DNA from 3 places in the Enterobacter cloacae complex sp. HYC033_NIDB genome. Region 1 is predicted to be linked to each of the others. Evidence: predicted binding sites of a transcription regulator. Region 1 holds the regulator's gene; each other region holds the start of a gene.
The links. Region 1 encodes sigma-54, which starts transcription at its own class of promoters, with help from an activator protein. Its sites were predicted from a motif close to GTTGGCACANNTTTCGCTNT; they were not measured.
Positions count from the first base shown of each region.

Region 1 (10,596 bases):
CCAACACCAGGGAAATCGTGGCTGCGCCTGATTTTTATGGGTTGTTTTCGCATGGACGCCGCCTGAAAATTGAGGCCGCACGCAGATAAGATAGCAAATCTTAAACAGTTTGTTACATGAATCAGTGAAATGTGTGAAGCATAGCGTTTTAATCAGAATTTTTAATGTGCTTCAGCGAGTTGCATAGAAGGATCGTCAGAATGAAAAAGATTGGTGTCGTGCTGAGCGGATGTGGTGTTTACGATGGTTCAGAGATACATGAAACCGTATTAACGCTGCTGGCATTATCGCGCCAGGGGGCAGACGTTATCTGCTTCGCCCCGGATAAAACCCAGGCAGACGTGATTAATCATCTCACCGGCGAGCCAATGGCGGAAAGCCGTAACGTGCTGATTGAAGCGGCGCGTATTGTGCGCGGCGATATTCACCCGCTGGCACAGGCCGATGCCGCTGAGCTTGATGCGCTCATCGTGCCGGGCGGTTTTGGCGCGGCGAAAAACCTGAGCACGTTTGCAACGGAAGGCACGGCGTGTCATGTCGATCCCGATTTGAAAGCGCTATCGCTGGCGATGCATGCGGCAGGTAAGCCGCAGGGCTTTATCTGCATTGCGCCGGCCATGCTGCCGAAAATTTTTGATTTCCCGCTGCGGCTCACGATCGGAACCGACATTGATACCGCTGAGATTGTCGAGGATATGGGCGGCGAACACGTGCCATGTCCGGTAGACGACATTGTGGTGGACGAGGACAACAAGATCATCACCACGCCAGCGTATATGCTGGCGCAGAACATCGCCGAGGCTGCCGCAGGCATTGAAAAGCTGGTGGACAGAGTGCTGGTCCTGACCGAATGAGTCGTAAATTCTCCCCCGGCGGGTGGTTAAAACGGATCCTGCTGCGTATTGTGCTGGTCCTGGCCGTGTTCTGGGGCGGCGGTATTGCGCTGTTCAGCATCCTGCCCGTCCCGTTCTCGGCCGTGATGGCAGAGCGGCAGATTAGCGCCTGGCTCTCTGGGGATTTTGGCTATGTTGCCCATTCTGACTGGGTCAGCATGGATGCAATCTCGCCGTGGATGGGGCTGGCGGTCATTGCGGCAGAAGATCAGAAATTCCCGGAGCACTGGGGTTTTGACGTGGCGGCTATCGAGAAGGCGCTGGATCATAATGAACGTCATGAAAACCGCGTCCGCGGCGCATCGACGCTTTCTCAGCAGACGGTAAAAAACCTGTTCTTATGGGACGGTCGCAGCTGGGTGAGAAAAGGGCTGGAGGCCGGGCTGACGCTGGGCGTCGAGACGGTGTGGAGCAAAAAACGCATTTTAACCGTCTACCTGAATATCGCGGAATTTGGTGACGGCGTATTTGGTGTCGAAGCGGCATCGCAGCGCTATTTTGGCAAGCCCGCCAGCAGGCTGACTATGTCCGAAGCGGCACTGCTTGCCGCCGTGCTGCCGAACCCGCTGCGTTTTAAGGCCAGCGCCCCGTCAGGCTACGTGCGAAGCCGCCAGGCGTGGATTATGCGCCAGATGCGTCAGCTGGGTGGGGAAGGGTTTATGGAGCGAAATAATCTTAGGTAGGGCGGGTAAGCGCAGCGCTACCCGCCGACATGGCGAACGTTAGTCTTCGTCAAACCCGGCGTTGAACAGGGCAATCACTGCCGCCAGCGCTTCTTCTTCCTGCGGGCCGGTGGCTTCAACTTCAATCTGACGGCCTTTGGCAGAATCCAGCATCAGTAGCGCAATCACGCTGTTGGCTTCTGCCTCGGTTCCCTCGTCGTTGCGCAGCAGCACCTCAGCATCAAAACCCTGCATCAGTTCAAACAGCTTCATCGCCGGGCGCGCATGCATGCCCAGCTTGTTGGTGATTTCGACGGTCTGTTTTACGGTCATGTTTTGCGTTTTTCCAGCGTGCGATGACGGGACTGAACGTTCTTCCCGCGTGAGCGGAAGTAATCGGCCAGCTGTTCGGCAATGTAGACCGAACGATGTTTACCGCCGGTACAGCCAATCGCCACCGTCAGGTAGCTGCGATTGTTTGTTTCCAGCATAGGTAACCATAGCTCAAGGTAGCTTCGCGTCTGGTAGATAAAATTGTGTACTTCTGTGTGTCTGTCGAGGAACGCTGCCACCGGCTTATCCAGACCGGTCATCGGACGCAGTTTCGGATCCCAGTGTGGGTTCGGCAGGAAACGCACATCAAAAACGTAATCCGCATCGATAGGTATGCCGTGCTTAAAGCCGAAGGATTCAAACACCATCGTCAGTTCGCGCTCGCGCTTGCCGAGTAAGCGCGTACGCAGCATTTCCGCCAGCTCGTGGACGGACATTTCGGAAGTGTCGACAATCAGGTCGGCCCGGGAACGCAGCGGCTCAAGCAGATCGCTCTCTTTATCGATGGCGCTTTCCAGCGAAAGATTTTTACTGGAGAGCGGATGCAAACGACGTGTATCGCTGTAGCGACGGATCAGCGTGTTGCGGTCAGCATCCAGGAACAAGAGCTGAGGCGAGAAGCATTCCGGCAGGCTGTTCATTGCCTGCTCGAAGATTTCCGGCGATTCCGGCATGTTACGCACGTCGATACTGACGGCGGCAGAGATTTGCCTGTCCGCCAGCGTCCGCGCCAGATCGGGTAACAACACTACCGGCAGGTTATCTACACAGTAAAATCCCATGTCTTCCAGCGCGCGCAGGGCCACGGACTTCCCGGACCCCGAACGACCGCTGACGATCATCAGCACCATGTTCCGTTTCTCCTCAGGGCAGCCGTACTGAAGGCCCTTTCCCGATTATGCCTCATCCTGATTGCCTTCTGCTTCAGTGATAATTTGATAAAGCTCTTCATCACTTTGGGCTGAGCGCAGTCGACGACAAATGGTTTTATCCGCCAGACGTTTGGCAACCAGCGACAGCGTGTGCAGGTGGGTTTTGGTCTGATCGGCAGGAACCAGCAGCGCGAAAAGCAGATCCACAGGCTGGTTATCGATGGCGTCAAAAGCGATAGGCGTTTCCAGTTGCACAAACACCCCCACGGCACGCAGCGTATCTTCTTCCAGCTTGCCATGCGGGATCGCAATGCCATTGCCGATGCCGGTACTGCCCATTTTTTCACGGGTCAGAATGGCTTCAAACACGATCTGCGGCGGCAGACCCAGCTGTTTTGCGGCCAGCTCACTGATGATTTCCAGCGCACGTTTTTTGCTCTGGCAGTGAACGCCACTGCGGGTACAATCCTGGTTAAGGACATTGCTCAGTTGAAGAGCGGAATCGTTGTTTATCATAATTTCACCTAAGCGCTAACTGTACAAATGGCCTGTTGTGTTTCACAACAGGCCGTCCTGCACCCGTTAACTGCCCGGACAATTAGTGTTGTTTCAGTTTATCTTTATGTTTATTGAGCTGTCTCGCAAGCTTATCAATCAAGCCGTCGATAGCCGCGTACATGTCTTGCCCTTCCGCACTGGCATGGAGTTCCCCTCCGTTGACGTGCAGGGTCGCATCCGAGATATGCGTCACTTTCTCCACTTTCAACACAACATAGACCTGGTTGATCCTCTCGAAATACTGCTCGAGTTTCGCAAACTTAGTGTTTACAAAATCGCGTAAAGCCTCAGTAATCTCGACGTTATGTCCGGTGATATTGAGCTGCATAGTGTCTTCCTTATCGGTTGTGTCAAACCAGTTGTTTACGCTGGTTAGACGGCGGAATGGATAAAGACTCTCGATACTTCGCGACAGTACGACGTGCCACCATAATACCCTGATCGGACAGCATGGTGGTTAACTTACTGTCACTGAGTGGCTTCGCGGGGTTCTCCGCGGCGATCAACTTCTTCACCAGTGCGCGAATAGCCGTTGACGAGGCTTCGCCGCCGCCTTCGGTGTTCACGTGGCTGGAGAAGAAATACTTAAGCTCAAAAATACCGCGTGGGCTGTGCAGATATTTCTGCGTGGTCACGCGGGAAATGGTTGATTCATGCATCTCGACGGCCTGGGCGATGTCTGCCAGCACCATCGGTTTCATAAACTCTTCGCCCTGCTCAAAGAACGCCTGCTGCTGTTCGACAATACAGCGGCTGACGCGCAGCAGCGTGTCATTACGGCTCTCCAGGCTCTTGATCAACCAGCGTGCTTCCTGAAGGTTGCTGCGAATGTATTGATTATCAGCGTCGTTACGGGCGCTGGTGCACATGGAGGCGTATTGCTGGTTGATTTGCAGGCGAGGAATGCTGTCGGCGTTCAGTTCAACGACCCAGCGGCCATTGTGTTTTCTCACCAGCACATCAGGAATGACATATTCCGGTTCGCTGGTCTGGATCGACTGCCCCGGACGCGGATCGAGCGACTGGATCAGATTCACCGCTTCCTTCAGCACCTCTTCTTTCAGGCGTGTGACGCGCATCAGGGTGCGGAAGTCGTGATTCGCCAGCAGATCCAGATGATCGCTGATGATGAGCCGGGCTTCGTCAATCCACGGTGTCTCTTTGGCAAACTGCGAAAGCTGGATCAGAAGGCAGTCGCGCAGATCTTTCGCGGCGACACCTATCGGGTCGAAACGCTGAACGCGTTTCAGAACGGCTTCGATCTCTTCCAGTTCAATCTCGTCATCGCCGATGCTTTCAAGAATCTCGTCCAGCGTCACGGTCAAATAGCCCGTGTCGTCAACGGCATCGACAATCGAGGTGGCAATGGCGCGATCGGTATCGGAGAAAGGAGTCAGCTCTACCTGCCACATCAGGTAGTCCTGAAGCGACTGGGTGGTTTCGCCCTGGTAGACCGGGAGTTCATCGTCCTGGTAGTCTGCGCGCGTCCCGGAAGGGGTACCCGCGGTGTAGATTTCGTCCCAGCTGGCATCCAGCGGCAGTTCGTCCGGCATCTCTTTCTGTTCGAGCGCATCTACGGAGTCGAGCGTTTCTGTGTCCTGCGTCTGCTGGGCGTCTACCTCGTCATGAAGATCGGTTTGCTCCAGCAGCGGATTGCTGTCCAGCGCCTGCTGGAGCTCCTGCTGGAGTTCTAACGTGGACAGCTGCAACAGACGGATTGCCTGCTGTAGCTGCGGCGTCATGGCCAGTTGCTGGCTGAGCCGTAATTGCAAACCTTGCTTCATGTTCAGAGCGTTTTTCTCCGGTTCGGCGTGACTTAACCTCTACCCTATCAGAGTCTGAAGTCTTCCCCAAGGTACACGCGCTTAACATGCTCATCTTCGAGGATTTGCTGCGGCGTACCGTGGGCAATCAGATGGCCCTGGCTCACTATGTAGGCGCGCTCACACACGGCCAGCGTTTCACGAACGTTGTGGTCCGTGATCAGTACGCCAAGCCCGCTGTCGCGCAGGTGCTCAATGATACGTTTGATATCGATAACGGAGATGGGGTCAACGCCCGCAAACGGTTCATCCAGCAGGATGAATTTTGGGTTTGCTGCCAGCGCGCGCGCAATCTCAACGCGGCGGCGTTCACCACCGGACAGCGCCTGGCCGAGGCTGTCACGCAGATGTTCGATATGAAACTCTTCCATCAGCTCGTTCGCACGGTCAGAGCGCTGCTCGCTGGTCAGATCGTCACGGATCTGGAGCACGGCCATCAGGTTGTCGAACACGCTTAAGCGGCGGAAAATAGACGCTTCCTGCGGCAAATAGCCGATGCCACGACGCGCGCGGGCATGCAGCGGCAGCAGGCTGATATCTTCATCATCGATGATGATGTTGCCGGCGTCACGCGGGACGATGCCCACCACCATGTAGAAGGTCGTGGTTTTACCCGCCCCGTTAGGGCCAAGCAAACCCACGATTTCGCCGGAGTTGACGGTCAGACTGACATCTTCGACGACGCGGCGGCCCTTATACGCTTTCGCGAGGTTTTTTGCAGTTAAAGTTGCCATAACGAATTAGTTACTCTTTTTCTGTGCCGGAGCCTGACCGTTGTTCTTGTCCTGCAACTGCGAAGGCACAAGCACGGTCGTGACGCGTTTGCCTTTTTCGCTGGAGGCCTGCATTTTCTGCTCTTTCACCAGATAGGTGATCTTGTCGCCTTTGATATTGCTGTCCAGCTGTTCCAGGTAAGCATTACCGGTCAGGATGACCAGATCCTTCGCCAGTTCATAGTGCATATGCGAGGCATGGCCTTTCACCGGCTTGCCGTTGTCCTGCATCTGGTAGAAGGTGGCCGGGTTGCCATAACCATCGATAATCTCTTTGCCCTGCTCGCCGCCCGGACGGGTAACGACCACTTTGTCGGCGTTGATTTTAATGGTGCCCTGGGTCATGACGACGTTGCCGGTAAAGGTGACGACGTTACCCTGCATATCCAGAGACTGGGTATCGGATTCAATATGAATCGGCTGTTCGGTGTCGCCAGTCACAGCAAGCGCGGGAAGACTGGCCGCCAGCAGCGCGCTGGCGATAACAACTTTAAGGCTGAGTTTGTTTGTTTTGAATTTCATAGGAGGTTCTAACCTTTTCAATCAGCTCGGCGTTTTTGCTGCGTAAGTTCCCGCGCATTCTTAAACCGCTGGAATTAAATGTTGTGCCATACAGGGTGACTAGATCCTGCGACGTGACATCCTGGGTGACCAGGTTGATCTGGGCGTTATCCGTCGTAATTTTTCGCAGTTGCGCGTCAGCGGTCAGGGCGTTGACTTCAACGTGACCATACAGGTAAAGCATACGGTCATTTGTCAGTTTTGCCCGGTCAGACTTGATAGACCACGTCGGCACTTTGTCCGTATCAAAGGTGGTCATGACCGGTTGGGTAAACCACGAGGTACCGTCATCTGAAAAATATTCTACATGCTGAGCAACGAGGCGATAGTTCAGCGCGCCTTCCGGGCTATAGACCACGGTGTCGCTGTGATCGCTTTTGTAGGTCGGGTCGCTCGTGTTAACCACTTCCGCTTGCGTATCATCGCGGTCAGCGAGGTTGACGCCAATCAGTACCAGGGCGACAAGCGCAAGCAGAATGATAACCCAACGTCTGGTTTTACTCATATCGATTGCCCTTTCGCCTCATCAAGCTTGCCCTGCGACAGCAGAAGCAGATCGCAGACTTCACGGACGGCGCCGCGGCCACCGTGAATATGGGTAACGTAATCAGCACGCGGGATCAGCAGCGGGTGCGCGTCAGCCACGGCGATGCTCAGACCCACCTCCGCCATCACTGGCCAGTCGATCAAATCATCCCCGACGTATGCCACATTCTCTGGTGCAATGGCCAGTTTTCCCAGCAGATCCCGGAAAGCTACCATCTTATCAGACTGCCCCTGATAGAGATGGGTAATGCCCAGCGTTTCACACCGATCTTCTACCAGTTTAGCTTTCCGCCCGGTGATGATAGCAACTTCAATACCGGACGTGAGCGCACAGCGGATACCGTAACCGTCGCGAACGTTAAAGGCTTTCAGCTCTTCGCCGTTATTGCCCATATAAATCAGACCGTCGGAGAGCACACCATCCACATCGAGGATCAACAGGCGGATATTTTCCGCCTTTGCCATCATGTGGGCGCTCACCGGGCCATAACAGGTTGCAAGGGATGCACCCGCATTACTCATTGTCTTATCCTTCATTACACTACGCCAGCGCGCAGCAGATCATGCATATGTACCACACCCAGCAGTTGGTCGCCATCGGCAACCATCACTGAGGTAATATGACGGGACTGCATCAGGTTCAGCACATCTACCGCCAGCGTGCCCGGACGGACGCGGATCCCGCCTGGCGTCATCACATCAGCAATGCCCAGCGTTCGGACATCCACACCCATATCGAATACCCGGCGCAGGTCGCCGTCGGTGAAAATGCCCTGAATCTTCATCAGATCGTCGCAGATAACCGTCATGCCCAGGTTTTTACGGGTGATCTCCAGTAACGCGTCGCGCAAAGAGGCCTCTTTGCTCACGTGCGGGATCTCATCTCCGGTGTGCATAATATCGTTAACCCGCAGCAGCAGTTTGCGCCCGAGCGCGCCGCCGGGATGAGACAGGGCAAAATCTTCAGGCGTAAAACCGCGGGCTTCCAGCAGCGCAACGGCAAGGGCATCGCCCATCACCAGCGCGGCGGTTGTGCTGGAGGTCGGCGCCAGCCCCAGCGGACAGGCTTCTTTAGGCACTTTCACGCACAGGTGAATATCCGCCGCACGCGCCATGCTGCTTTCCGGTCGGCTGGTCATGCAAATCAGCGGTACGTGCAGACGCTTCAGCACCGGGATCAACGCCAGGATTTCATTCGATTCCCCGGAGTTGGACAGCGCAATAACCACGTCCTGCGGCGTAACCATGCCGAGGTCACCGTGCGCGGCTTCACCGGGATGAACGAAGAATGACGACGTGCCGGTACTGGCAAAGGTCGCCGCCATTTTGCGTCCGATATGGCCGGATTTGCCCATCCCCATCACCACGACTTTGCCGGCACAGTAGAACATCTTCTCACAGGCCAGACTAAAATCCTGATTAATGTACTGATCTAACTGCGCCAGACCTTCACGTTCAATCTCCAGAACGTCTTTGCCTGCTTTCTGAAAGTCAAAACCCGGCTGCAATTCTATTTGCGACATAATGCGTTTCCGTTTACCCAGAGAGAAGAGGCGAAAGCCAGTACAGCATCGCCAGCCATACGATAAATCCACCCGTCAGCAGCGCGCCTGCGCCTTTGCCGATCTGCTCTTTTCGCCGCCAGCAGAGCAGGGCGAAAATCACGCTGACCAGCAGCATCACACCGTAATCGCGCGTGAAAACCATAGGGTTAAACGGCCCCGGCGAGATTAGCGCCGGCAGCCCCGTCACGATTGCGATATTGAAAATATTCGAGCCGATGATATTGCCGATGGCGATATCATCTTCCCCTTTACGCGCCCCGGCGATGGCGGTGGCCAGCTCTGGCAGGCTGGTGCCGATGGCGATTACCGTCAGACCGATTGTCAGTTCGCTCATCGCAAACGCGTTCGCCAGCACCGTCGCGTTATCGACCACCATCCGCGTGGCCATTGGCATGATGATTAGCGCGACGCCCAACCACAGCAGGGCGACGGGTAAGGTTCCTTCCCGGGGCAGCTCGGCGAGATGCTCACGCGTGAGGCTATCGTTACCCTGTTTTTCCGCCAGACGTGCGATCTTCACGCTGTAAAGCAACCAGATCACGGCCAGGGCGAGCAGGAATATACCGTCACCGACGCTCAGCACCCCGTCATAAAGTACGTAGCCTGCCAGCAGACTGACGACTAACATTAACGGCAATTCCCGGCGCAAAACATCAGAATGCACGCGAAATGGATGCAGTAATGCGGCTAAGCCTAAAATCAGTAAGATATTGACGATGTTAGAGCCAATCGCGGTGCCGATAGCGAGGTCGACCTGCCCATGCAGCGAGGCTGAAACAGAAACGATGATTTCAGGAAGCGATGTGCCTACACTGACCACCGTCATGCCGATAATGATGGGCGGCATGCCAATGAGTCGACAGAGAATGGATGCGGCAAAGACCAAACGGTCAGCACTGTAGACCACCAACAGTAAACCAATTATTAACAGTGCTGTTGCTAAAAGCATCAAAAGTCCTTTCTTCAGGTATACTCGCTGGTCCACTGCGCACGAATGTTGGCGCCAGATGAAGTCTGAGACGTAACGAATTCCTAATTTTGACTTTATGCGCCGGAAAAGTAAAACAAATGCCAGCTTTCGCTAACCCCAATAGTGAATATTCTGTAAAAATGCGGGGTTTAGGGCTGATTTACGCTTCATGCCAGCCGTGAAGCAAGGTAAGTAAGGAACCATAAATGAGCCAAACGATGGCGAATATAGTCGATGTCCGGGGCGTCAGTTTTTCTCGCGGCAACCGGTTAATATTTGATGATATTTCGCTGACCGTGCCGCGCGGTAAAATCACCGCCATCATGGGGCCGTCAGGGATCGGTAAAACCACGTTGCTGCGTCTTATCGGCGGGCAAATCCCCCCTGACAGCGGCGAAATTCTCTTCGACGGCGAAAATGTCCCGGCGATGTCTCGCTCGCGCCTCTACACGGTTCGCAAACGGATGAGCATGCTCTTTCAGTCGGGCGCGCTGTTCACGGATATGAACGTTTTTGACAACGTGGCCTATCCGTTGCGTGAGCACACCCATCTTCCTCCTGAGCTGTTGCACAGTACGGTGATGATGAAGCTTGAAGCCGTGGGGCTGCGGGGGGCTGCGAAACTCATGCCGTCCGAACTCTCGGGTGGGATGGCGCGCCGCGCCGCGCTGGCGCGTGCTATTGCCCTGGAACCCGATTTAATCATGTTCGATGAACCGTTCGTCGGGCAGGACCCCATCACCATGGGCGTGCTGGTGAAGTTAATTTCGGAGCTGAACAGCGCCCTTGGCGTCACCTGCGTGGTGGTTTCCCACGACGTGCCGGAAGTGCTGAGTATCGCTGATTACGCCTATATTGTGGCTGACAAAAAGATCGTCGCCCACGGCAGCGCGCAGGCGTTGCAGGAGAATGGCGATCCGCGCGTGCGGCAGTTCCTGGACGGTATCGCAGATGGGCCGGTGCCTTTCCGCTATCCGGCGGGCGACTATCATGACGATTTACTCGGAATAGGGAGTTAAGCCACTCATGCTGTTAAATGC
Region 1 covers NZ_CP115123.1:208,161-218,756, reverse strand. The annotation lists gene elbB (isoprenoid biosynthesis glyoxalase ElbB) at 201-854, shown strand; gene mtgA (monofunctional biosynthetic peptidoglycan transglycosylase) at 851-1,576, shown strand; gene npr (PTS phosphocarrier protein NPr) at 1,616-1,888, opposite strand; gene rapZ (RNase adapter RapZ) at 1,885-2,739, opposite strand; gene ptsN (PTS IIA-like nitrogen regulatory protein PtsN) at 2,785-3,276, opposite strand; gene hpf (ribosome hibernation promoting factor) at 3,359-3,646, opposite strand; gene rpoN (RNA polymerase factor sigma-54) at 3,669-5,102, opposite strand; gene lptB (LPS export ABC transporter ATP-binding protein) at 5,150-5,875, opposite strand; gene lptA (lipopolysaccharide ABC transporter substrate-binding protein LptA) at 5,882-6,436, opposite strand; gene lptC (LPS export ABC transporter periplasmic protein LptC) at 6,405-6,980, opposite strand; gene kdsC (3-deoxy-manno-octulosonate-8-phosphatase KdsC) at 6,977-7,543, opposite strand; gene kdsD (arabinose-5-phosphate isomerase KdsD) at 7,558-8,544, opposite strand; gene O1721_RS01020 (calcium/sodium antiporter) at 8,558-9,535, opposite strand; gene mlaF (phospholipid ABC transporter ATP-binding protein MlaF) at 9,763-10,575, shown strand; gene mlaE (lipid asymmetry maintenance ABC transporter permease subunit MlaE) at 10,583-10,596, shown strand, end outside.

Region 2 (10,596 bases), 570 kb from region 1:
ATGGTTGCCCCGTGGCAGCCCAGCGTGCCGCTGACAATCAGCACGTCGCCTGCGCAAAGCTGCTGCGCGCCCCAGTGAATGTCGGCAGGGATCGCGCCCATCCCGGCTGTGTTGATGAAGAGCTTATCCGCCGCGCCGCGCTGCACCACCTTGGTATCCCCGGTGACGATGGCGATCCCCGCCTCGCGTGCGGTGTGCGCCATGCTGTTGACCACCGCCGTGAGCGTCTCCATCGGTAACCCTTCTTCGAGGATAAACCCGCAGGAGAGGTAGCGGGGGATCGCGCCGCTGACGGCGACGTCGTTTGCCGTGCCGCAGACGGCGAGCTTGCCGATATCGCCTCCCGGGAAGAACAGCGGGTCAATCACGTAGCTGTCGGTAGAGAACGCCAGCCTGTCACCGTGGGCGGTCAGGGCCGCGAGGTCAATACGCGCCTGATCTTCCTGCTCGGCGAGCCAGGGGTTATTAAAGGCTTCCATAAACAGCCGGTTAATCAGCTGCTGCATCGCCTGTCCACCGCTTCCGTGCGCCATTTCCACCGTGTTCATGCTTCACACTCCTGGTTGCGATAGTGATACCACGCGGCGCATGCCCCTTCGGAAGAGACCATCAGCGCGCCAAACGCGGTTTGCGGGTTACAGGCGTTGCCAAATAACGGGCAGTGATGAGGTTTGCATTTGCCGGTGAGTACGTCGCCACAGCGGGCGCGGGGATCGTCGCACACCTGCTGCGGCTGCGGGCGGAAATGCGCTTCGGCGTCGAAGGCGCGATACGCGGGCGTCAGGTGTACGCCGGATTCGGCAATCAGCCCCAGTCCGCGCCACTCGCTGTCGCCTTCGACGCTAAACACGTCGGCTATGGCCTGCTGTGCCCGTCTGTTACCTGCATCGGGCACCACGCGACGATACTGATTTTCCACCGCACTCAGGGCCGCTATTTTCTGCTCAACCAGCATGGTCACGCCTTGCAGTAGATCAAGTGGCTCGAAACCAGCCACCACTAACGGACGATTGTACTGTTCAGCGATAAAACCGTAGGCTTCTGTGCCGATCACCATGCTGACGTGGCCCGGCGCCAGAAACGCGTCGATACCGTTATCCGGCGCTTCAAGCAGGCTGCGCAGCGTGGGAATAAGCGTGATGTGCTGGCAGAAAAAGTAAAAGTTTGTGACGTTGCAGGCTTTAGCCTGCTGGAGGGTAATGGCGGTGGCGGGCATGGTGGTTTCAAAACCCAGCCCGAAAAAGACGACCTTACGCTCAGGATTAGCCATCGCCAGCGTCAGGGCATCCATCGGTGAGTAGACGATCCGCACGTCTGCGCCGCGCGCCTTCGCCTGGAGCAGCGAGCCATTTTTTCCCGGTACACGCATGGCGTCGCCAAAGGTGCAAAAAATCACACCGGGGCGGCTGGCGATGTCGATACAGCTGTCGATGCGCCCCATCGGCAGCACGCACACCGGGCAGCCGGGGCCGTGGATAAACTCGATGTTCTCCGGCAGCAGCTGGTCGAGGCCAAATTTAAAGATGGCGTGGGTGTGTCCGCCGCACACCTCCATGATCCGCAGCGGTTTTTCTTTCGTGTAGTCCAGCAGCGAGGCGCGGGTCTTCAGGCGATCGATAAGCTGCAACACCTGCTCAGGCGCGCGATATTCATCAACGTAACGCATGTGTTAACGTTCCTCCCCATACAACAGGGCGCCCACGTCCGGCTCGACATCGAACATATTCTGTAGCGCGTCCAGCGTGTCGCGGGCTTCTTCCTCATTAATCACGCTCATGGCAAAACCCACGTGGACCAGCACCCACTGGCCGAGACGCGATGCGCCGGTCTCATCGTGGCTGCCTACCAGCGTCAGGTCGACATCGCGCAGGATGCCGCAGACCTCCACTTTGGCCTGATTGCCGTCGAGGGAATGAATTTGTCCGGGGACGCCTATGCACATCGTTCGTTCTCCAGCCAGTTCAGCCAGGCGTCCATCCCGTCGCCACGCGTGGCGGAAACCAGCAGGATCTCAATGTCCGGGTTCACTTCCCGGGCGTAAGCCAGGCACTTATCCACGTCGAAATTCAGGTACGGCAGCAGGTCGACCTTGTTCAGCAGCATGACGGAGGCGGCGGCAAACATATGCGGATATTTAAGCGGCTTGTCTTCCCCTTCGGTCACGGAGAGCACCGCCACTTTATGCCGCTCGCCGAGGTCGAAGCTTGCCGGGCAAACCAGGTTGCCGACGTTTTCAATAAACAGGATACCGTTATCCGCCAGCGGCAGGCGCGGGGCGGCGTCGGCAATCATCTGCGCGTCCAGGTGGCACCCTTTCCCGGTGTTGACCTGAATCGCAGGCGTACCGGTTTCGCGGATGCGCGCGGCGTCGTTTACCGTTTGCTGGTCGCCTTCGATTACGGCGCAGGAGACGTGTTCGTTCAGCCGTTTGAGGGTTTCGGTCAGCAGCGTGGTTTTACCGGAGCCGGGGCTGGAGACCAGGTTCAGCACCAGCTGTTCGCGCGCGGCAAAGCGGGCGCGATTGCGGGCGGCGAGCTGGTTATTTTTGTCCAGCACGTTGATCTCCACCTCCAGCATCTGGCGCTGGCTGATGCCCGGCGCGTGCGTACCCGCTTCGCCGTGGCCGTAATGGAGGTCGCCCGCGTCGGAACGCTGCGGGGCAAAGGTGATGCCGGTCAGGGCCGCCGCGGGACGTGGGGCAGGAGAAAAGGGCGCGGAGCGAAACGCGGAGTGGGGACGGTGTTCATCCCCTTCTATATACAGGTTGCCTTCAGCGCAACCGCAGGTACTACACATACATTACTCCTTCTCGATTTCGAGGCGTTGGATCTGCATACCGTCATCCGCCACGATGCGCAGCCCGCTGCTCTGGCACTGCGGACAGCGCTGTACCTTCGATGACAGCAGCGTGACGTACTCCTGACACTGCTCGCACCAGCACTCTGCCTGCTGCTCTTCAATATGCAGGTCGCAGCCTTCCGCCAGCGTGCCGCTGCACACCAGCTCAAAACAGAAGGTGAGGGCGCTGGTCTCGACGCAGGAAAACGCCCCGACCTTCAGCCAGACGCCGGTGACGCGTTTCGCGTGGTTTTGCACTGCCTGCTGTTCGATAAGTTCCAGTGCCCGCTGGCAGAGGGTGATTTCGTGCATGACGCCTCCTTAATGAATTGCCCCTTCAATGCAATAACGGTGCCAGCTTGATTTGCGTTACGGCGTGACGATGTCAACACTGTCGAAATGACACGTCGACACCGCGGCGGTGACAGTGCGCATCTCTTTAAAATCCATTTAAATCAACAAATTAAAAACTGGCACGAAATCTGCTTAACAGCCGCTAACTCCATTAACCGGATACCTTTTATGACTATTTGGGAAATTAGCGAAAAAGCGGATTACATCGCACAACGTCATCAGCAGCTCCAGGAGCAATGGCACCTGTACTGCAATTCACTGATCCAGGGGATCACGCTGTCGAAGGCCCATCTGCATCACGCCATGAGCTGTGCGGCGCAGGGGGATATGCGTTTTGTACTGTTCGGTCACTTTACGATTTACGTCACCCTGGCGGAGACCTTCAACAGCCACACGATTGAGTACTACGTCGAGACGAAAGAGGGCGACAGGCACTGCATCGCCCGGGCGCAGCTGATGGCGGACGGCATGGTGGACGGTCACGTCAGCAACCGCGATCGCCAGCAGGTGCTGGAGCACTATCTGGAGAAAATCGCGCCGGTTTACAACGGCCTCTACGCCGCCGTTGAGCATGACAGGCCAGTCAACCTGAAACAGCTGATCGACGGAAAATCCTCCGCGAACGTGGCCTGAAAAACGAGTGTCGAGAAGTGTCGATAAGACAGTTTTTTTTCGTCAAAAATGACCATCACCAGAGGATGACCCGGTGAACCGTTTTGTAATTGCTGACTCGATGGTCTGTATTGGCTGTCGGACCTGTGAGGCGGCGTGTTCGGAAACGCACCGCCTGCACGGGCTACAGTCCATGCCGCGCCTGCGCGTCATGCGTAATGAGAAAGAGTCTGCCCCGCAGCTCTGTCACCACTGTGAAGACGCCCCGTGCGCGGGCGTCTGTCCTGTCAATGCCATCACCCGCGTTGACGGCGCGGTACAGCTGAACGAAAGCCTGTGCGTGAGCTGCAAGCTGTGCGGCATCGCCTGTCCGTTCGGCGCTATTGAGTTTTCCGGCAGCCGTCCGCTGCATATTCCGGCGAATGCCAATACCCCAAAAGCGCCGCCTGCGCCACCAGCTCCGGCACGCGTGAGTACGCTGCTGGACTGGGTGCCGGGCATTCGCGCCGTTGCGGTGAAGTGCGATCTGTGCAGCTTCGATGAGCAGGGTCCGGCCTGCGTGCGGACCTGCCCGACCCGGGCGCTGGTCCTGGTCAACATCCGCGACATCGCTCGCACCAGCAAACGCAAGCGCGAGCTGACCATCAATACCGACGTCGGCGATCTTTCGCTGCTGCGGGCGCTTAACGAGGGGGCGAAATGAACGCGATAGTTATGATGACCAGCGGTGTGGCCTGGTTTGCCGCCGCCGCTGTCCTGGCGCTGCTCCTCTCCTTCCATAAAACGCTGAGCGGGGCGATCGCCGGTATCGGTGGGGCGGTCGGCAGCCTGATGACGCTGGCGGCGGGCGGGGTTGTCCTGATCGACGGCCAGTCCGTCGACACCCTCATCCCGCTGATTCACCACGCCGTTGAGCTTACGCCGCTGAACGCCATCTGGCTGATAACCTTTGGCCTGTGCGGGCTGTTTATCAGCCTGTTTAATGTCGACTGGCACCGACATCAGCACACCAAAGCCAACGGCCTGCTGGTTAACCTGTTGATGGCCGCCGCGGTCTGTACCGTTATCGCCAGCAACCTCGGCGCGCTGGTGGTGATGGCAGAAATCATGGCCCTGTGCGGCGTGTTCCTGACCGGATGCAGCGCCTCCGGCAAGCTGTGGTTTGCGCTCGGACGTCTCGGTACGCTGCTGCTGGCGCTGGCCTGCTGGCTGGTGTGGCAGCGTTTCGGCACGCTGGATTTTGCCGCGCTTAACGGTCAGCCGCTGGGCAACGACGTCTGGCTGTTGGGCGTAGTCGGTTTTGGCCTGCTGGCCGGGATTATCCCGCTGCACGGCTGGGTGCCGCAGGCGCATGCCAATGCCTCAGCCCCGGCCGCTGCGCTGTTCTCCACCGTGGTGATGAAGGTCGGTCTGTTCGGCATCCTGATGATAACCCTGACGGGCGGTCAGCCGCCGCTGTGGTGGGGCGTGGCGCTGCTGATTGCAGGGATGATCACCGCGTTCGTCGGCGGGCTCTACGCGCTGATGGAGCACAACATCCAGCGTCTGCTGGCGTACCACACCCTGGAGAACATCGGGATTATCCTGCTCGGCATGGGCGCGGGCGTCACCGGGCTGGCGCTCAACCAGCCGGCGCTGATTGCCGCCGGGTTTATTGGCGGTCTGTATCACCTTATCAACCACAGTCTGTTTAAAAGCACCCTGTTCCTCGGTGCGGGCAGCGTCTGGTTCCGCACCGGGCACCGCGATATTGAAAAGCTCGGCGGGATTGGCAAAAAAATGCCCGTCATTTCGCTGGCGATGCTGGTCGGGCTGATGGCGATGGCTGCGCTGCCGCCGCTGAACGGCTTTGCCGGCGAGTGGGTGATTTATCAGTCCTTCTTCGCCCTCGGCCAGAGCGAGGCGTTTATCGGGCGTTTACTCGGCCCGCTGCTGGCGGTGGGCCTGGCGATCACCGGCGCGCTGGCGGTGATGTGTATGGCGAAGGTTTACGGCGTCACCTTCCTGGGCGCGCCGCGCACCCGCGAAGCGGAAAACGCCTGTTGCGCCCCGGTACTGATGGCCACCAGCGTGGTCGCACTGGCGCTGTGCTGCATCGCGGGCGGGGTTGCCGCGCCGTGGCTGCTGCCGCTGCTGGGCCACGCCATTCCGCTGCCGCTGGTCACGGCGCATACCGTCGTTTCCCAGCCGATGATGGCGCTGCTGCTGATTGCCGCGCCGCTCCTGCCGTTCGTGCTGATGCTGTTCTTCAGACGCGACCGTCTCGCCTCCCGCTCGCGCGGCGCGGCGTGGGCCTGCGGCTACGAACACGAGCAGTCGATGGTCATCACCGCCCACGGTTTCGCCATGCCGGTGAAGGAAAACTTTGCCGCCGTGCTGAAGCTGCGCCACTGGCTGAACCCGGTGGGCTGGGTGCCGGGCTGGCAGGGTGCCGCCGTGCCCGTGCTGTTCCGCCGCCTGGCGCTGATCGAGCTGGCGGTGCTGGTGGTGATTGTCATTTCACGAGGAGCCTGACATGAGTCTGTTACTGGCAATTCTTCAGGCGCTGGTGCTGTTCGCCGTCGCGCCGCTGCTGTCGGGCATCACGCGCGTGGCGCGCGCCCGGCTGCACAATCGTCGCGGACCTGGCGTGCTCCAGGAGTACCGCGATCTCTTCAAACTGCTCTCCCGTCAGAGCGTCGCGCCGGATGCCGCAGGCTGGGTGTTCCGCCTGACGCCGTTTGTGATGGTGGGCGTGATGCTGACCATCGCCACCGCGCTGCCGGTAGTGACGGTGGGCTCGCCGCTGCCGGTGCTGGGCGATCTGATTACGCTGATCTACCTCTTCGCCATCGCGCGTTTCTTCTTTGCGATTGCGGGTCTGGATACCGGCAGCCCGTTTACGGGTATCGGCGCCAGCCGCGAGGCGATGCTCGGCGTGCTGGTTGAGCCAATTCTGCTGCTGGGGCTGTGGGTTGCCGCACAGGTTGCAGGCTCGACCCATATCAGTTTTATCACCGACACCGTTTACCACTGGCCGGTTTCACGTTCTCTCCCGCTGGTGCTGGCGCTCTGCGCCTGCGCGTTCGCCACCTTTATCGAGATGGGCAAGTTGCCGTTCGATCTCGCGGAAGCGGAGCAGGAATTACAGGAGGGGCCGCTCACCGAATACAGCGGCTACGGCTTTGCGGTGCTGAAGTGGGGCATCAGCCTCAAGCAGCTGGTGGTGTTGCAGATGTTCGTCGGCGTTTTCTTCCCGTGGGGGCAGATGACGCACTTCTCTGCGGGCGGCCTGCTGCTGGCCGTGGTGGTGGCTGTGCTCAAGCTGCTTATCGGCGTGCTGGTGATTGCCCTGTTTGAAAACAGCATGGCGCGCCTGCGTTTTGTTGAAACGTCACGCATCACCTGGGCCGGTTTTGGTTTTGCATTTTTAGCGTTCGTCTCCTTGCTGGTGGCGTGATTAAAGAGAGTGTTTATGTCTGAAGAAAAGAAAGGTCAGCAGTATCTCGCCGCGTTGCATCAGGCTTTCCCGGGCGTGGTGCTGGAGGAGTCCTGGCAAACCAAAGACCAGATCACCGTCACCATTAAGGTGAACTATCTGCCGGAAGTGGTGGAGTTTCTCTATTACCAGCAGGGCGGCTGGCTGTCAGTGCTGTTCGGCAACGACGAGCGTCAGCTGTGTGGCAACTATGCGGTGTACTACGTGATGTCGATGGAGCAGGGGGAGAAGTGCTGGCTCACCGTGCGCGTAGAGGTCGATCCGGCTAAACCGGAATACCCCTCCGTCACGCCGCGCGTGCCTGCCGCCGTCTGGGGCGAGCGCGAAGTGCGCGACATGTATGGTCTGGTGCCGGTTGGCCTGCCTGACGAGCGTCGCCTGGTGCTGCCGGACGACTGGCCGGATGAACTCTATCCGCTGCGCAAGGACAGCATGGACTATCGCCAGCGCCCGGCCCCGACCACCGACAGCGAAACCTACGAGTTCATCAACGAGCTGGGCAGCAAGAAGAATAACGTGGTGCCGATTGGCCCGCTGCACGTTACCTCCGACGAACCGGGCCACTTCCGCCTGTTCGTCGACGGCGAGAACATTATCGACGCCGACTACCGCCTGTTCTACGTCCACCGCGGCATGGAGAAGCTGGCGGAGACCCGCATGGGCTACAACGAAGTCACGTTCCTCTCTGACCGCGTGTGCGGCATCTGCGGCTTTGCCCACAGCACCGCCTACACCACCTCGGTGGAAAACGGCATGGGGATCGTGGTGCCGAAACGCGCGCAGATGATCCGCGCCATTCTGCTGGAGGTGGAGCGCCTGCACTCGCACCTGCTTAACCTCGGCCTGGCCTGCCACTTCGTCGGCTTTGACTCCGGGTTTATGCAGTTCTTCCGCGTGCGCGAGGCGTCGATGAAGATGGCGGAGATCCTTACCGGGGCGCGTAAAACCTACGGCCTGAACCTGATCGGCGGGATCCGCCGCGACCTGCTGAAAGACGACATGATCCAGACCCGCCAGCTGGCGCAGCAGATGCGGCGGGACGTGCAGGAGCTGGTGGACATGCTGCTCAGCACGCCAAACATTGAGCAGCGCACCGTCGGGATTGGTCGTCTTGACCCGGAAATCGCCCGCGACTTCAGCAACGTCGGCCCGATGGTGCGCGCCAGCGGCCACGCCCGTGATACCCGCGCCGATCACCCGTTTGTCGGCTACGGCCTGCTGCCGATGACCGTGCACAGCGAGCAGGGCTGCGACGTCATCTCCCGTCTGAAGGTGCGCATCAACGAGGTATTCACCGCGCTGAACATGATCGACTACGGCCTCGATAATCTGCCGGGCGGCCCGCTGATGGTGGAAGGCTTCACCTACATTCCAAACCGCTTTGCCCTCGGCTTTGCCGAAGCGCCGCGCGGGGACGACATCCACTGGAGCATGACCGGCGACAACCAGAAGCTCTACCGCTGGCGCTGCCGTGCGGCGACCTACGCCAACTGGCCAACCCTGCGCTACATGCTGCGCGGTAACACCGTCTCTGACGCGCCGCTGATCATCGGCAGCCTCGACCCGTGCTACTCCTGCACCGACCGCATGACCGTCGTGGACGTGCGCAAGAAGAAAAGCCAGGTGGTGCCGTACAAAGAGCTTGAGCGCTACAGCATCGAGCGTAAGAACTCGCCGCTGAAATAAGGACTCGCCATGTTTACCTTTATCAAAAAAGTGATCAAAACCGGCGTGCAGACCAGCAGTTATCCGCTGGAGCCGATCCCGGTGGATAAAAACTTTCGCGGCAAGCCGGAGCACAATCCGCAGCAGTGCATCGGCTGCGCGGCCTGCGTCAACGCCTGCCCGTCGAATGCCTTAACGGTGGAAACGGACCTGAAAACCGGCGAGCTGGCCTGGCAGTTTAACCTCGGGCGCTGCATCTTCTGCGGCCGCTGCGAGGAGGTCTGCCCGACGGTCGCCATTCGCCTGTCTCAGGAGTACGAGCTGGCGGTGTGGAAAAAAGAGGATTTTCTCCAGCAGTCGCGCTTCGCGCTGTGCAACTGCCGCGTCTGCAAGCGTCCGTTCGCCGTGCAAAAAGAGATCGACTACGCCATCGCGCTGCTGAAGCACAACGGCGACGTCCGCGCGGAGCATCACCGTGAAAGCTTCGAAACCTGCCCGGAGTGCAAGCGTCAGAAATGCCTGCTGCCGTCTGACCGCATCGATTTAACCCGCCATATGAGAGAGGCCAGCTGATGGAAAACTTACTCGGCCCGCGCGACGCTAACGGCATTCCGGTGCCGATGACGGTGGACGAATCCATCGCCAGCATGAAGGCGTCGCTGCTGAAAAAAATCAAACGCTCGGCCTACGTCTACCGCGTGGACTGCGGCGGCTGCAACGGCTGCGAGATCGAGATCTTCGCCACGCTGTCACCGCTGTTTGACGCCGAGCGCTTCGGCATCAAAGTGGTGCCGTCTCCGCGCCATGCGGACATTCTGCTGTTTACCGGGGCCGTCACCCGCGCCATGCGATCCCCCGCGCTGCGCGCCTGGCAGTCCGCGCCGGACCCGAAAATCTGCATCTCGTACGGTGCCTGCGGCAACAGCGGCGGCATCTTCCACGACCTGTACTGCGTCTGGGGCGGCACCGACAAAATCGTGCCGGTGGACGTCTACATTCCGGGCTGCCCGCCGACGCCCGCCGCCACGCTGTACGGTTTTGCCATGGCGCTCGGCCTGCTGGAGCAGAAGATCCACGCTCGTGAGCCGGGCGAGCTGGACAACCAGCCAGCCACTCTCCTGCACCCGGATATGGTGCAGCCGCTGCGGGTGAAGATCGACCGCACGGCGCGCAGGCTGGCGGGCTACCGCTACGGACGCCAGATTGCCGACGATTATCTGCGCCTGCTGAGCCAGGGCGACCATCAGGTGGCGCGCTGGCTGGAGGCGGAAAACGATCCGCGACTCAATGAGATCGTGGCGAACCTGAACAGCATCGTGGATGAGGCGCGTATCCGATGAGTGAAACGGTGGTGTTCAGCCAGCTGAGCCGTAAGTTTATTGATGAGAACGATGCCACGCCGGCTGCGGCGCAGCAGGTGGTCTATTACAGCCTGGCGATTGGGCATCACCTCGGGGTGATCGACTGCCTGGAGGCGGCGCTGAGCTGCCCGTGGGCCGATTACCTGGCGTGGATCGCCACGCTGGAGGAGGGCAGCACGGCGCGGCGCAAAATGGAAGGCGTGCCGAAGTACGGCGAGATCGTGATCGACGCCAACCACATTGCGATGCTCGCCAACGCCTTTGACGAGGCGCTGAGCAGGCAAACCC
Region 2 covers NZ_CP115123.1:4,531,153-4,541,748, reverse strand. The annotation lists gene hypE (hydrogenase expression/formation protein HypE) at 1-548, opposite strand, end outside; gene hypD (hydrogenase formation protein HypD) at 545-1,666, opposite strand; gene O1721_RS21710 (HypC/HybG/HupF family hydrogenase formation chaperone) at 1,670-1,942, opposite strand; gene hypB (hydrogenase nickel incorporation protein HypB) at 1,933-2,796, opposite strand; gene hypA (hydrogenase maturation nickel metallochaperone HypA) at 2,800-3,150, opposite strand; gene hycA (formate hydrogenlyase regulator HycA) at 3,361-3,825, shown strand; gene O1721_RS21690 (4Fe-4S dicluster domain-containing protein) at 3,899-4,507, shown strand; gene hycC (formate hydrogenlyase subunit 3) at 4,504-6,318, shown strand; gene O1721_RS21680 (respiratory chain complex I subunit 1 family protein) at 6,320-7,243, shown strand; gene hycE (formate hydrogenlyase subunit HycE) at 7,259-8,968, shown strand; gene O1721_RS21670 (formate hydrogenlyase complex iron-sulfur subunit) at 8,978-9,520, shown strand; gene O1721_RS21665 (NADH-quinone oxidoreductase subunit B family protein) at 9,520-10,287, shown strand; gene O1721_RS21660 (formate hydrogenlyase maturation HycH family protein) at 10,284-10,596, shown strand, end outside.
Region 2: a site for sigma-54 is predicted at 3,178-3,197, ahead of hypA (hydrogenase maturation nickel metallochaperone HypA). Genes of this name have one in related genera too.

Region 3 (10,596 bases), 1.4 Mb from region 1:
TGGGATTCTTAGCGGCCTGGCTGTTTTCCATCATCAGTGCAATTTTCATCTTGTCTCTCCTGAATGCATGGCGGGCGATCCCGCTGTGGATACCTTTTCAACTTAACCTTACTATCAAACAAACGCACTTTCAAATTAAGTGAAAACTTGTTTTAAAAAACAAAGATGCGCTCACAATTTCGCGCGGTGGCCCGGCTCGTTGCACAGTGAGAGGGCAGATCCTCCGGCTATTCCAGCCATTGCGTACCATCGCGTTGGTTACAATGGCGTATTTCCCGTCACGCAGAGTGAACCATGAAACGTGTAATCATAGCCGGAACGATCCTGTTGCTCGCCGGGTGCAGTATCAACCGGCAGGCAGAAGTCAGCAGTACGGATGCCCCAAACGGAATTGTGCGCCTCGACTATGGCCAGGCCATGCTGCAAAACGCCTGGTCTGATGACTATGTTAATAACGGTACGGCAACCAAAGCCTGTCAACATATGGGCTACGCCACCGCCTCAGCCTACGGGCAGCCAATTAAAACCTGCACCCTGATCAGCGGTTCACTCTGTCTGAACGAAAGTGTGACCATTCAGTATAAATGTCAGGGATATGCCGTTACCTCTTCCAGCCAGAATCCGTGGTATTAACCGCTACTGCCAGTCATGCTGGCAGTTTATTTAATAAGAACTAAAATAATTCTCATTAATAAATATAAAAGGCGGCAATGCGTTTTATTCCCATTCGTATTTTTAATAAAGAAATACTTATTTTACTTTTTGCAAATAATTAAATAACAAATTATAGTGTCGCTCATCGTGAACCAGAATTAATAAACCGGAGCTGCACCATGTTAAAAACTGAAATGATCGACAAGCTCAATGCGCAAATGAATCTTGAGCTTTTTTCTTCCCTGCTCTATCAGCAGATGAGCGCCTGGTGCAGCTATCACAGCTTTGAAGGGGCGGCCGCCTTCCTGCGTCGCCATGCCCAGGAAGAGATGACGCACATGCAGCGTCTGTTTGATTACCTGACGGACACCGGCAGCCTGCCGCGCATTGATAACGTGGCATCGCCTTTTGCCGAATACGGCTCTCTTGATGAACTGTTCCGCGCCACCTATGAGCATGAACAGCTGATCACCCAGAAAATTAATGAACTGGCTCATGCCGCCATGACCAGCCAGGATTATCCAACCTTTAATTTCCTTCAGTGGTATGTGGCTGAACAGCACGAAGAAGAGAAGCTGTTTAAATCCGTGCTGGATAAATTATCTCTGGCAGGTAAATCCGGGGAAGGTCTGTACTTCATTGATAAAGAGCTGTCGACGCTCGATACCCAGAATTAACAGAAAAGCGGTGCTGAGTTTTCAGCACCGCATTATTTAATGGCGGCAGATTTTACTTTCGTGAGTGGAAAATCCGTCTGCTGCTGGAATGAATTTTCCGCGCGCCGCCAGAAACGCCACCAGCTCCGCGGCCGTCATCTCCGAAGCTGAACAGGTATGGAAACGCGCCGCTTCGCCAAAGCGGGCATGTATCGCCTCAACCAGACTCTCCTCCGTATAGCGCTCACCTGACTCAATCATCATATTCAGCACGTCGTGTCCGTGAATTGACATGGTTACCTCTCGCAAATAAAAAGCAGACTAAACGTTCCCTCTACGGCACGCTTTGCGCTGGCGCAGGTTACCCTTTTCTTTTTGTAAATTAATTATTACACCCTATGTAACGGTGATTTGACGAGATGGTGCTTTTCCCTTACTCTGCGCCGCAGAATGAGTCGCGGTATGGAAGCGTTGTAGAGGAAAGCGTGAAGAACAGAACTCTGGGAAGTATTTTTATCGTCGCCGGAACGACAATTGGCGCAGGAATGTTGGCCATGCCGTTGGCTGCCGCCGGCGTCGGGTTTGGGGTTACCGTAGTGCTGCTGGGCGGTCTGTGGGCCCTGATGTGTTACACCGCGCTATTATTGCTGGAGGTTTATCAGCATGTCCCTGCCGATACTGGCTTAGGCTCCCTGGCTGCACGCTATCTTGGACGCTACGGGCAGTGGATCACCGGTTTCAGCATGATATTCCTGATGTACGCCCTGACTGCCGCTTACATCAGCGGCGCCGGGGAGCTGATTGCGTCAAGTATCAATGACGGCTTCGGTGCGTCACTTTCACCGGAAACAGGCGCCATTGTCTTTACGCTGATCGGTGGCGGCGTGGTTTGTGCGGGCACATCGCTGGTCGATCTGTTTAACCGTTTTTTGTTCAGCGCCAAAATTCTCTTCCTGATTGTGATGCTGGTGCTGCTGGCACCGCATGTTCACAAGATTAACCTGCTCTCCCTCCCGCTGGAGAAAGGTCTGGCGCTTTCGGCCATCCCGGTTATTTTCACCTCCTTCGGTTTTCACGGCAGCGTGCCGAGCATCGTGAGCTATATGAACGGTGATATTCGCAAGCTGCGCCGCGTCTTTGTTATCGGCAGCGCCATTCCGTTGATTGCTTACCTGTTCTGGCAGCTGGTGACGCTGGGCAGTATTGATTCCAATACCTTTATCGGCCTGATGGCAGAGCATTCTGGTCTGAATGGATTCCTGGTTGCCCTGCGTAACGTGGTGGCCTCTTCACACGTGGAGCTGGCGGTACATCTGTTTGCAGACCTGGCGCTGGCAACCTCCTTCCTCGGCGTAGCGCTTGGCCTGTTTGACTATATGGCGGATCTGTTCCAGCGTCGCAATACCGTTGCCGGACGCTTACAGACGGGGGCGATGACCTTCCTGCCGCCGCTGGCCTTCGCGCTCTTTTACCCGCGCGGGTTTGTGATGGCGCTGGGGTATGCTGGCGTGGCGTTATCGGTACTGGCCCTGCTGCTGCCTTCCCTGCTGGCGTGGAAGAGCCGCCAGCAACATCCGCAGCAGGGGTATCGCGTAGCGGGCGGTACGCCAATGCTTTGCGCGGTGTTTGGTTGTGGGGTGGTGATTATTCTGGTGCAGATTTTGATTGCAGCGGGGATGCTGCCGGAAGTGGGATAACTTATTTATACAGGTCCTGAGGTACTGTTCCGTTCACCTTAAGATCAACAGAATATAATTTTTTCACAGCATGTGAACGGGATAAGGGGGCCGCCGCGGCCCCCTTATCAATCCCCGCGGCCCCGCGGAAAATCGGTGCTTCGCACTGCGCTCACCTCCCGACCATCTGCCTGCGGTCGGCTCAACTCGACATCCTGTCTCGATTCGCCTCTGGCCGCCATCCATGGCGTCCAGCCCTTGTCATCTGGTCTCCGGTTCGCCGATTTTAGCGGGGACTCAACACCCGTGCCCCATTCAGGCCACAGTAATTAATGATTTAATGCAGGCAGCAGCTTTTAAACTTCTTCCCACTCCCGCACGGGCACGGATCGTTACGCCCCACCTTCGACCCGTTCACGATCGGCTTTTTCGCTTCCGGCTGCTGCGGGTTAGCCACCCAGTAGTTATACAAACGCAGCGCCGCAGGCTGAATGCTTTCGATGCTGGCCATGTACTCCTCTTCGGTCAGCGCATCCAGCTTCTCGCTGTTCTCTTCCGTCCCGTGCAGGGCAATCACCGCCAGGTCCGCTTCCAGCGCTTCCGGCAGGGATGACCAGTCCGTCAGCGCCACGCCGCGCATGTAGCCATAGCACCACTCTTCCACCACGGTATAGCTCTGACCGTCAACGTCGTTATAGCCAAACAGCGGTTCAAACTGATCCGGGTATTCGCTCAAACGCTCGGCAATATCGTTCATGTGCTTAAAGCAGAGATCGATAAAACGGTTCATCTCACGATCGTTTTTCCAGCGCGGAATATATTTCTCACCACCCCAGACCGCCACCAGCCAGGTGTCGGGCTCCACCACAACGGGACCGGAAAGTACTGCGGTAAGCATGCCGTCCAGTTCGGACACGTCAATCACGGATGCATCGTCGTGACCGTAAGAGATTAATGTCTCTTCCAGCCACGCCATCTCGCTTTCATTTAATGGGCCTTCAGCCATTGCTGATACTCCTGATAAAAAAAACGATCCTGACATATATCGCCGCGCGTGCCTATCTGAAGTTTAGGTCTTTATTGCTGCAAAAACGTGCAAATCGTGACCGTTGCACAACTTATGGGCTTTGTTGTTAAGGAGATGTGATCTCCGCTGTAAATTCATCTCCTCCCGCAAAGGCGCATAAAACGGCGCTCTATACTCAACGTGTTGTGACCCGGTCAAGGGATTAACCATTCTGGCAACCTTTTTGCTTAATGTTCTGCGCGCTTCGCGGTGCGTGGGATCCTCGCCGTATTAAGCATGAGATTGCTTCTAAAGTGCATTTTGTTCTCGCTCTTGTTTTTGGATTTACGATGCCATCAGGCGTTCGGGTTTATACCTGGTGCAAAAACCTCTTTGCTAAGGAACATAATAATGTCGCTGAAATTTACCAAAACTCCCCTCTCCCTGGTGCTGGCCGGTTGTCTGGTGACGGCCTTTTCCGCGCAGGCCGATATCGTCATCGGCGTGGCCGGGCCGTTCACAGGCCCGAACGCAACCTACGGCGATCAATACTGGCATGGCGCTACGCAGGCGGCGGAAGACATTAACGCCGCCGGCGGGATCAACGGTGAGAAAATCAAACTGGTTCAGGGCGACGACGCCTGCGAGCCCAAACAGGCCGTCGCCGTTGCCAACCGCTTAGTCGATCAGGATAAGGTGAAAGCGGTCGTCGGCCACTTCTGCTCCTCGTCGACCATGCCCGCCTCCGAGGTCTACAGCGATGCCGGGATCCTCTCCATCACCCCCGGCTCAACGAACCCGCTTATTACCGAACGTGGCATGAGCGATATATTTCGCATGTGCGGACGTGACGACCAGCAGGGCCAGGTCGCCAGCGATTTCATTCTTGATAAGCTGAAAGCCAAACGGGTGGTCATCATCCACGATAAAGACACCTACGGCCAGGGGCTGGCGGACGCCACTAAGGCGGCGCTGGCTAAACGCGGCGTGAAGGAGGTGATGTACGAAGGGTTATCCCGCGGGGAGAAAGACTTTAACGCGCTGGTGACCAAAATCGGCGCACAAAAACCGGACGTGGTGTTCTTCGGGGGCTGTCACCCGGAAGCGGGCCCGCTGGTTCGCCAGATGCGTGAACAGGGCGTGCAGGCGAAGTTCTTCTCGGGAGACTGTATCGTCAATGAAGAGATGGTCACCGCCGCCGGTGGGGCGCAATACACCAACGGTATTTACATGACCTTCGGTAAAGATCCGCGCCTGATCCCGGACGGAAAAGCCGTCATCGAGAAATTCCGCACCGGTAAATTTGAACCTGAAGGATACACCCTCTACGCCTACGCGTCTGTGCAGGCTATCGCGGCGGCATTCAAGGCCACAAAAGGGACGGATTCCGCAAAAGCCAGCGAGTGGCTGAAGGCCAACCCTGTCGACACGGTGATGGGTAAAAAAGCCTGGGACAGCAAAGGTGACCTCAAAGTCTCTGACTACGTGGTCTATCAGTGGGATGACAAAGGCAAATATAAAGAAGTGCCATAACGGGACGGAATCTGCTCAGCGCCGGCAGGTCTGACTGTCGGCGTAACCCTTTATTCAGGTGCGCGACCATGAGTACATTCTTCCTGCAACAATTAATTAATGGCTTAACGCTGGGTTCGGTCTACGGTCTTATCGCCATCGGCTACACCATGGTGTACGGCATCATCGGTATGATCAATTTCGCCCACGGCGAAGTGTATATGATCTCCGCCTATCTCTCGGCCATTGGCCTGGCCCTGCTGGCGTTTTTTGGACTCCACTCCTTTCCGCTGCTGATCCTGGGGACGCTGGTTTTCACCATCGTGGTCACCGGCGTTTATGGCTGGACGATTGAGCGCATCGCCTATAAGCCGCTACGCAACTCGACGCGTCTGGCACCGCTGATTTCGGCCATCGGGATGTCGTTGATACTGCAAAACTACGTCCAGCTCAGCCAGGGCCCGCGCCAGCAGGGCGTGCCCACCATGCTTGATGGCGTGCTGCGTTTTCACCTCGGCGAAGGGTTTGTCCAGATAACCTATACCAAAGTCTTTATTCTCATCGCCTCGTTCGCGGGCATGCTGGTGCTGACCTGGATTATCAACCGTACCCGCTTAGGACGCATGTGCCGTGCGGTACAGCAGGATCGTAAGATGGCCTCCATCCTGGGTATCAACACCGACAGAATTATTTCGCTGGTGTTTGTTATCGGCGCAGCCATGGCCGGGCTGGCGGGCGTGCTAATCACCATGAATTACGGCACCTTTGATTTTTACGTCGGGTTTGTTATCGGCATCAAGGCCTTTACGGCGGCGGTGCTGGGCGGCATCGGCTCTCTGCCCGGTGCGATGCTTGGCGGGCTGATTCTGGGCGTCGCAGAAGCGCAATTCTCCGGGATGGTGAACTCGGATTATAAAGACGTGTTCTCGTTTGGATTGCTGGTCTTAATTCTGATCTTTCGTCCTCAGGGGCTGCTGGGCCGCCCCGTCGTGGCTAAAGTGTAAGGAACAACGCGATGACCTCTGACGGTTTTTCCCTGAAGCGCTGCATTCTGGACTCGATTTTTTCCGGAATGATCGCCCTGATTATTTTCGGCCCGATTGCGGGCGTGATACTGGATGGTTACAGCTTTATCTTTGACGGCCAGCGGCTGGCGTGGATTGTAGGCACGGTGATGGTGGGACGCTTTTTACTGAGCGCCTTTTCAGCTACGGCGGCCGGAAGACGTTTACAGGCACGGTTTGAATCCGACAATGCGGGGGTGTATGTCCGGCCGCCGGCGTATAAAAGCCGCATGCGCTGGATCATTCCGCTAATTGTCACGCTGGCGATCTGCTTCCCGTTTGTGGCCACTAAATACGTTCTGACGGTTGCCATTCTCGGACTGATCTACGTCCTGCTCGGTCTTGGGCTGAACATTGTTGTTGGCCTGGCAGGGCTGCTGGATCTGGGTTATGTCGCCTTCTATGCCATCGGCGCTTACGGGCTAGCGCTCGGGTATCAGTATCTGGGGCTTGGGTTCTGGAGCATGCTGCCGCTGGCGGCGCTAATGGCCGCGGGCGCGGGCGCCCTGCTCGGCTTTCCGGTGCTGCGCATGCACGGGGATTATCTCGCCATCGTCACGCTCGGGTTTGGCGAGATCATCCGCCTGGTGCTGAACAACTGGCTCACCTTCACCGGCGGGCCTAACGGCGTTTCAGCCCCTGCCCCGACCTTTTTTGGCCTGGAGTTTGGCCGACGCGCCAAAGAAGGCGGCGTCCCCTTCCACGAGTTCTTCGGCCTGACCTATAACCCCAACTTGAAGTTTATCTTCATCTATGCGGTGCTGTTCCTGGTAGTCATGCTGGTGCTGTACATTAAACACCGGCTGACCCGAATGCCCATTGGACGGGCGTGGGAAGCGCTCCGTGAGGATGAGATTGCCTGCCGTTCAATGGGGCTAAATCACGTTCTGGTCAAACTCTCGGCCTTCACCCTGGGCGCATCGACGGCAGGTATCGCCGGAGTGTTTTTTGCCACCTACCAGGGGTTTGTTAACCCGACCTCTTTCACCTTTTTTGAATCGGCCCTGATCCTCGCCATTGTGGTCCTGGGCGGGATGGGCTCTACCGTCGGCGTCGTACTGGCCGCCTTTGTGCTGACCGTCACGCCGGAACTGCTGCGCAGCTTTGCGGAATATCGCGTGCTGCTGTTTGGCATGCTGATGGTGGTGATGATGATCTGGCGTCCTCGCGGTCTGATCCGCATCAACCGCAGCGGATTTGCCGTGCGTAAAGGAGTGGCGCCATGAACGCAACGATTTTACGTGTAGAACATCTGATGATGCACTTCGGCGGGATCAAGGCCTTAAACGACGTCAATCTTGAGGTGCAGCGCGGCTCCATTACCGCACTCATTGGGCCTAACGGCGCGGGAAAAACGACCGTCTTTAACTGCCTGACCGGTTTCTACCGGGCCTCCGGCGGCAACATTCTGTTCAATGCACGAAATAAAACCACCAATGTCATTCAGGTGCTCGGCCAGAAATTCCAGCCGGGCGACTGGCTCAACCCGGCGCAGCTTGGTCAACGCCTGTTCTATAAGATGTTTGGCGGCACGCATCTGGTGAACCGCGCGGGTCTTGCGCGCACGTTTCAGAACATCCGCCTGTTCCGCGAGATGTCCGTTGTGGAAAACCTGCTGGTGGCACAGCACATGCGCGTCAACCGCAATCTGCTGGCGGGGGTGCTGAACACCCCTGCGTATCGTCGCTCAGAGAACGATGCGCTGGACCGGGCGTTTTACTGGCTGGAGGTGGTGGATCTGGTGGATTGCGCGAACCGTCTGGCCGGGGAAATGTCCTATGGCCAGCAACGACGCCTCGAAATCGCCCGCGCCATGTGTACCGGCCCGGAGATGATTTGTCTCGATGAACCTGCTGCCGGCCTGAACCCGGTGGAAACGCACAAGCTGAGTGAGATCATCCGGTTCCTGCGCGACCACCATGACATTACGGTTTTGCTGATCGAGCATGATATGGGGATGGTGATGGGCATTTCGGATGACATCATTGTGCTCGATCATGGCGATGTGATTGCCAGAGGTAAACCGGCTGAAATCCAGCACAATGAAAAAGTGATTGCCGCGTATCTGGGCACCGACGAAAGCGAGGTAAATCTGTGAGCGAACCGATGCTTCAGTTTCAGGATGTGGATGTTTTCTACGGGGTGATCCAGGCGTTGAAGCAGGTTTCGCTTGAGGTTAACAAAGGGGAAACCGTGGCCCTGATTGGCGCTAACGGCGCGGGGAAGTCAACATTACTGATGTCTGTCTTTGGTCAGCCCCGGATCCGCAACGGGCAGATCCTCTTCTGCGGCGAGGATATCAGCCACAAATCCACCCACTATGTTGCCACCGGTGGCATCGCGCAGGCACCTGAGGGACGACGCATTTTCCCGGATATGTCTGTAGAAGAGAACCTGCTGATGGGGACAATCCCCGTCGGCAATCAGCATGCAGCGGAAGATATGCAAAGCATGTTCGACCTCTTCCCCCGCCTCAAGGAGCGACGTAACCAGCGGGCGATGACGCTCTCCGGCGGTGAACAGCAGATGCTGGCTATCGCCCGCGCGCTGATGAGCCGTCCTAAACTTCTGCTGCTGGATGAACCCAGCCTCGGCCTCGCGCCAATCGTGGTTAAACAGATTTTCCAGACGCTGCGCGAACTGGCCCGTAACGGAATGACGATTTTTCTGGTCGAGCAGAATGCGCACCACGCGCTGAAGTTGTCCGACCGCGGCTATGTGATGGTTAACGGGCAGATTCGGTTAAGCGGCAGCGGCGAGGCGTTGCTGAAGGATCCGGAGGTGAGGAAGGCGTATCTGGGTGGAGTGTGAAATGAAAAGGCTATAGTGAGAAAAACTCACAGTGATTGCCATTATTAATCGTTTTTCAAAAACGCACGCCTTCCAATATTATCCTCTCGACCTACCCTGACGGTGGGCCAATTAAAACATTCAGGCGCAAACTGAATAGTCATAATGAGAGGAACCGGGGCAAACATGACACTTGATGCTTTATTTCAATTAATAAAAATTATATCGCCATCTGAAACTCCATCAGATGGCGATTTAGCGAATTTTATGACCCTGCTTATCTCCACCAAAAATCATTCTGACGCCCTGTTACCGTTTTCGCAGCGCGCGTATATGCTTTCAGTTGCCTATCGCGATCCCCAAAAAGCAGCTGCGTTGCTTTCATCCTGTCAGCCCGAAGCAGGCAACCCTCTCCCGCTGCTCAACTTCTCTGGCTGGCCGGACGTGCGTTACGCCACTTCTGGTGAATTACAGACGCCCGAGTCTGAGGACTATTTTCACAAGATTTCGTCTGCCGCCACGCTATTACGTGCGGCAATTATTGACGCTGAGCAACAGAAAAACACGCCAGCATTTTATATTCTGGATAAGGTGCTCAACCTGAACAGCGCTTTGCCAGAACGTTATAAAAAGATGGCAAATATATCTTATTCATAACGGTATTAATAAATCCGACTGTCATCGTATGCCAGATAATCGATATCCAGCGCCGGAACGACCGGGGTATGGTTTTGCAGCCAGGCCAGAAGATGCTGAATGCTCTCTCTTTTGAGTGAATTTTTTGGCCAGACGAGGTAGTAGCCATCCCCCGTCGCGATAGCTTTCCTGAAAGGCAGGCCCAGCAGGCCACTTTTCAGGGCATCAAGCGTGAGATGCAGGTCGGCGATAGCGATGCCGTGCCCGTTCATCGCGGCAATACTTCCCTGTTCAAGGGTATCGAACACCATACCGCTGCTCATATCGAGCCCCGGGAACAATCCTGTTCTTCGCAGCCAGCGCCGCCAGTCACGTCTGTCCGGTGAAGGATGGATCAGATCGCATTGCGGAAGCCGCTGCCGGGCCGGTTCGATAAGCGATGGAGTACAAACCGGGATAAGCCATTCATGAAATAGCAGTTGGCTTTCCGTTGTGTCACCAAAACGCCCATTGCCGAGAAGAATGGCGCAATCGTAGGGCTCAAGATTGAAATCAACGGTGTCAATGTCCATCCAGACGCTGGCAATCTCAACCTGTGGTTT
Region 3 covers NZ_CP115123.1:3,705,189-3,715,784, forward strand. The annotation lists gene O1721_RS17835 (RpiB/LacA/LacB family sugar-phosphate isomerase) at 1-49, opposite strand, end outside; gene yecR (YecR family lipoprotein) at 295-633, shown strand; gene ftnA (non-heme ferritin) at 834-1,331, shown strand; gene O1721_RS17850 (YecH family metal-binding protein) at 1,368-1,604, opposite strand; gene tyrP (tyrosine transporter TyrP) at 1,796-3,007, shown strand; gene O1721_RS17860 (YecA/YgfB family protein) at 3,324-3,992, opposite strand; gene O1721_RS17865 (branched-chain amino acid ABC transporter substrate-binding protein) at 4,404-5,525, shown strand; gene O1721_RS17870 (ABC transporter permease subunit) at 5,594-6,508, shown strand; gene livM (high-affinity branched-chain amino acid ABC transporter permease LivM) at 6,520-7,794, shown strand; gene O1721_RS17880 (ABC transporter ATP-binding protein) at 7,791-8,666, shown strand; gene O1721_RS17885 (ABC transporter ATP-binding protein) at 8,663-9,379, shown strand; gene O1721_RS17890 (hypothetical protein) at 9,545-10,015, shown strand; gene O1721_RS17895 (LysR substrate-binding domain-containing protein) at 10,021-10,596, opposite strand, start outside.
Region 3: a site for sigma-54 is predicted at 4,224-4,243, ahead of O1721_RS17865 (branched-chain amino acid ABC transporter substrate-binding protein). Genes of this name have one in related genera too.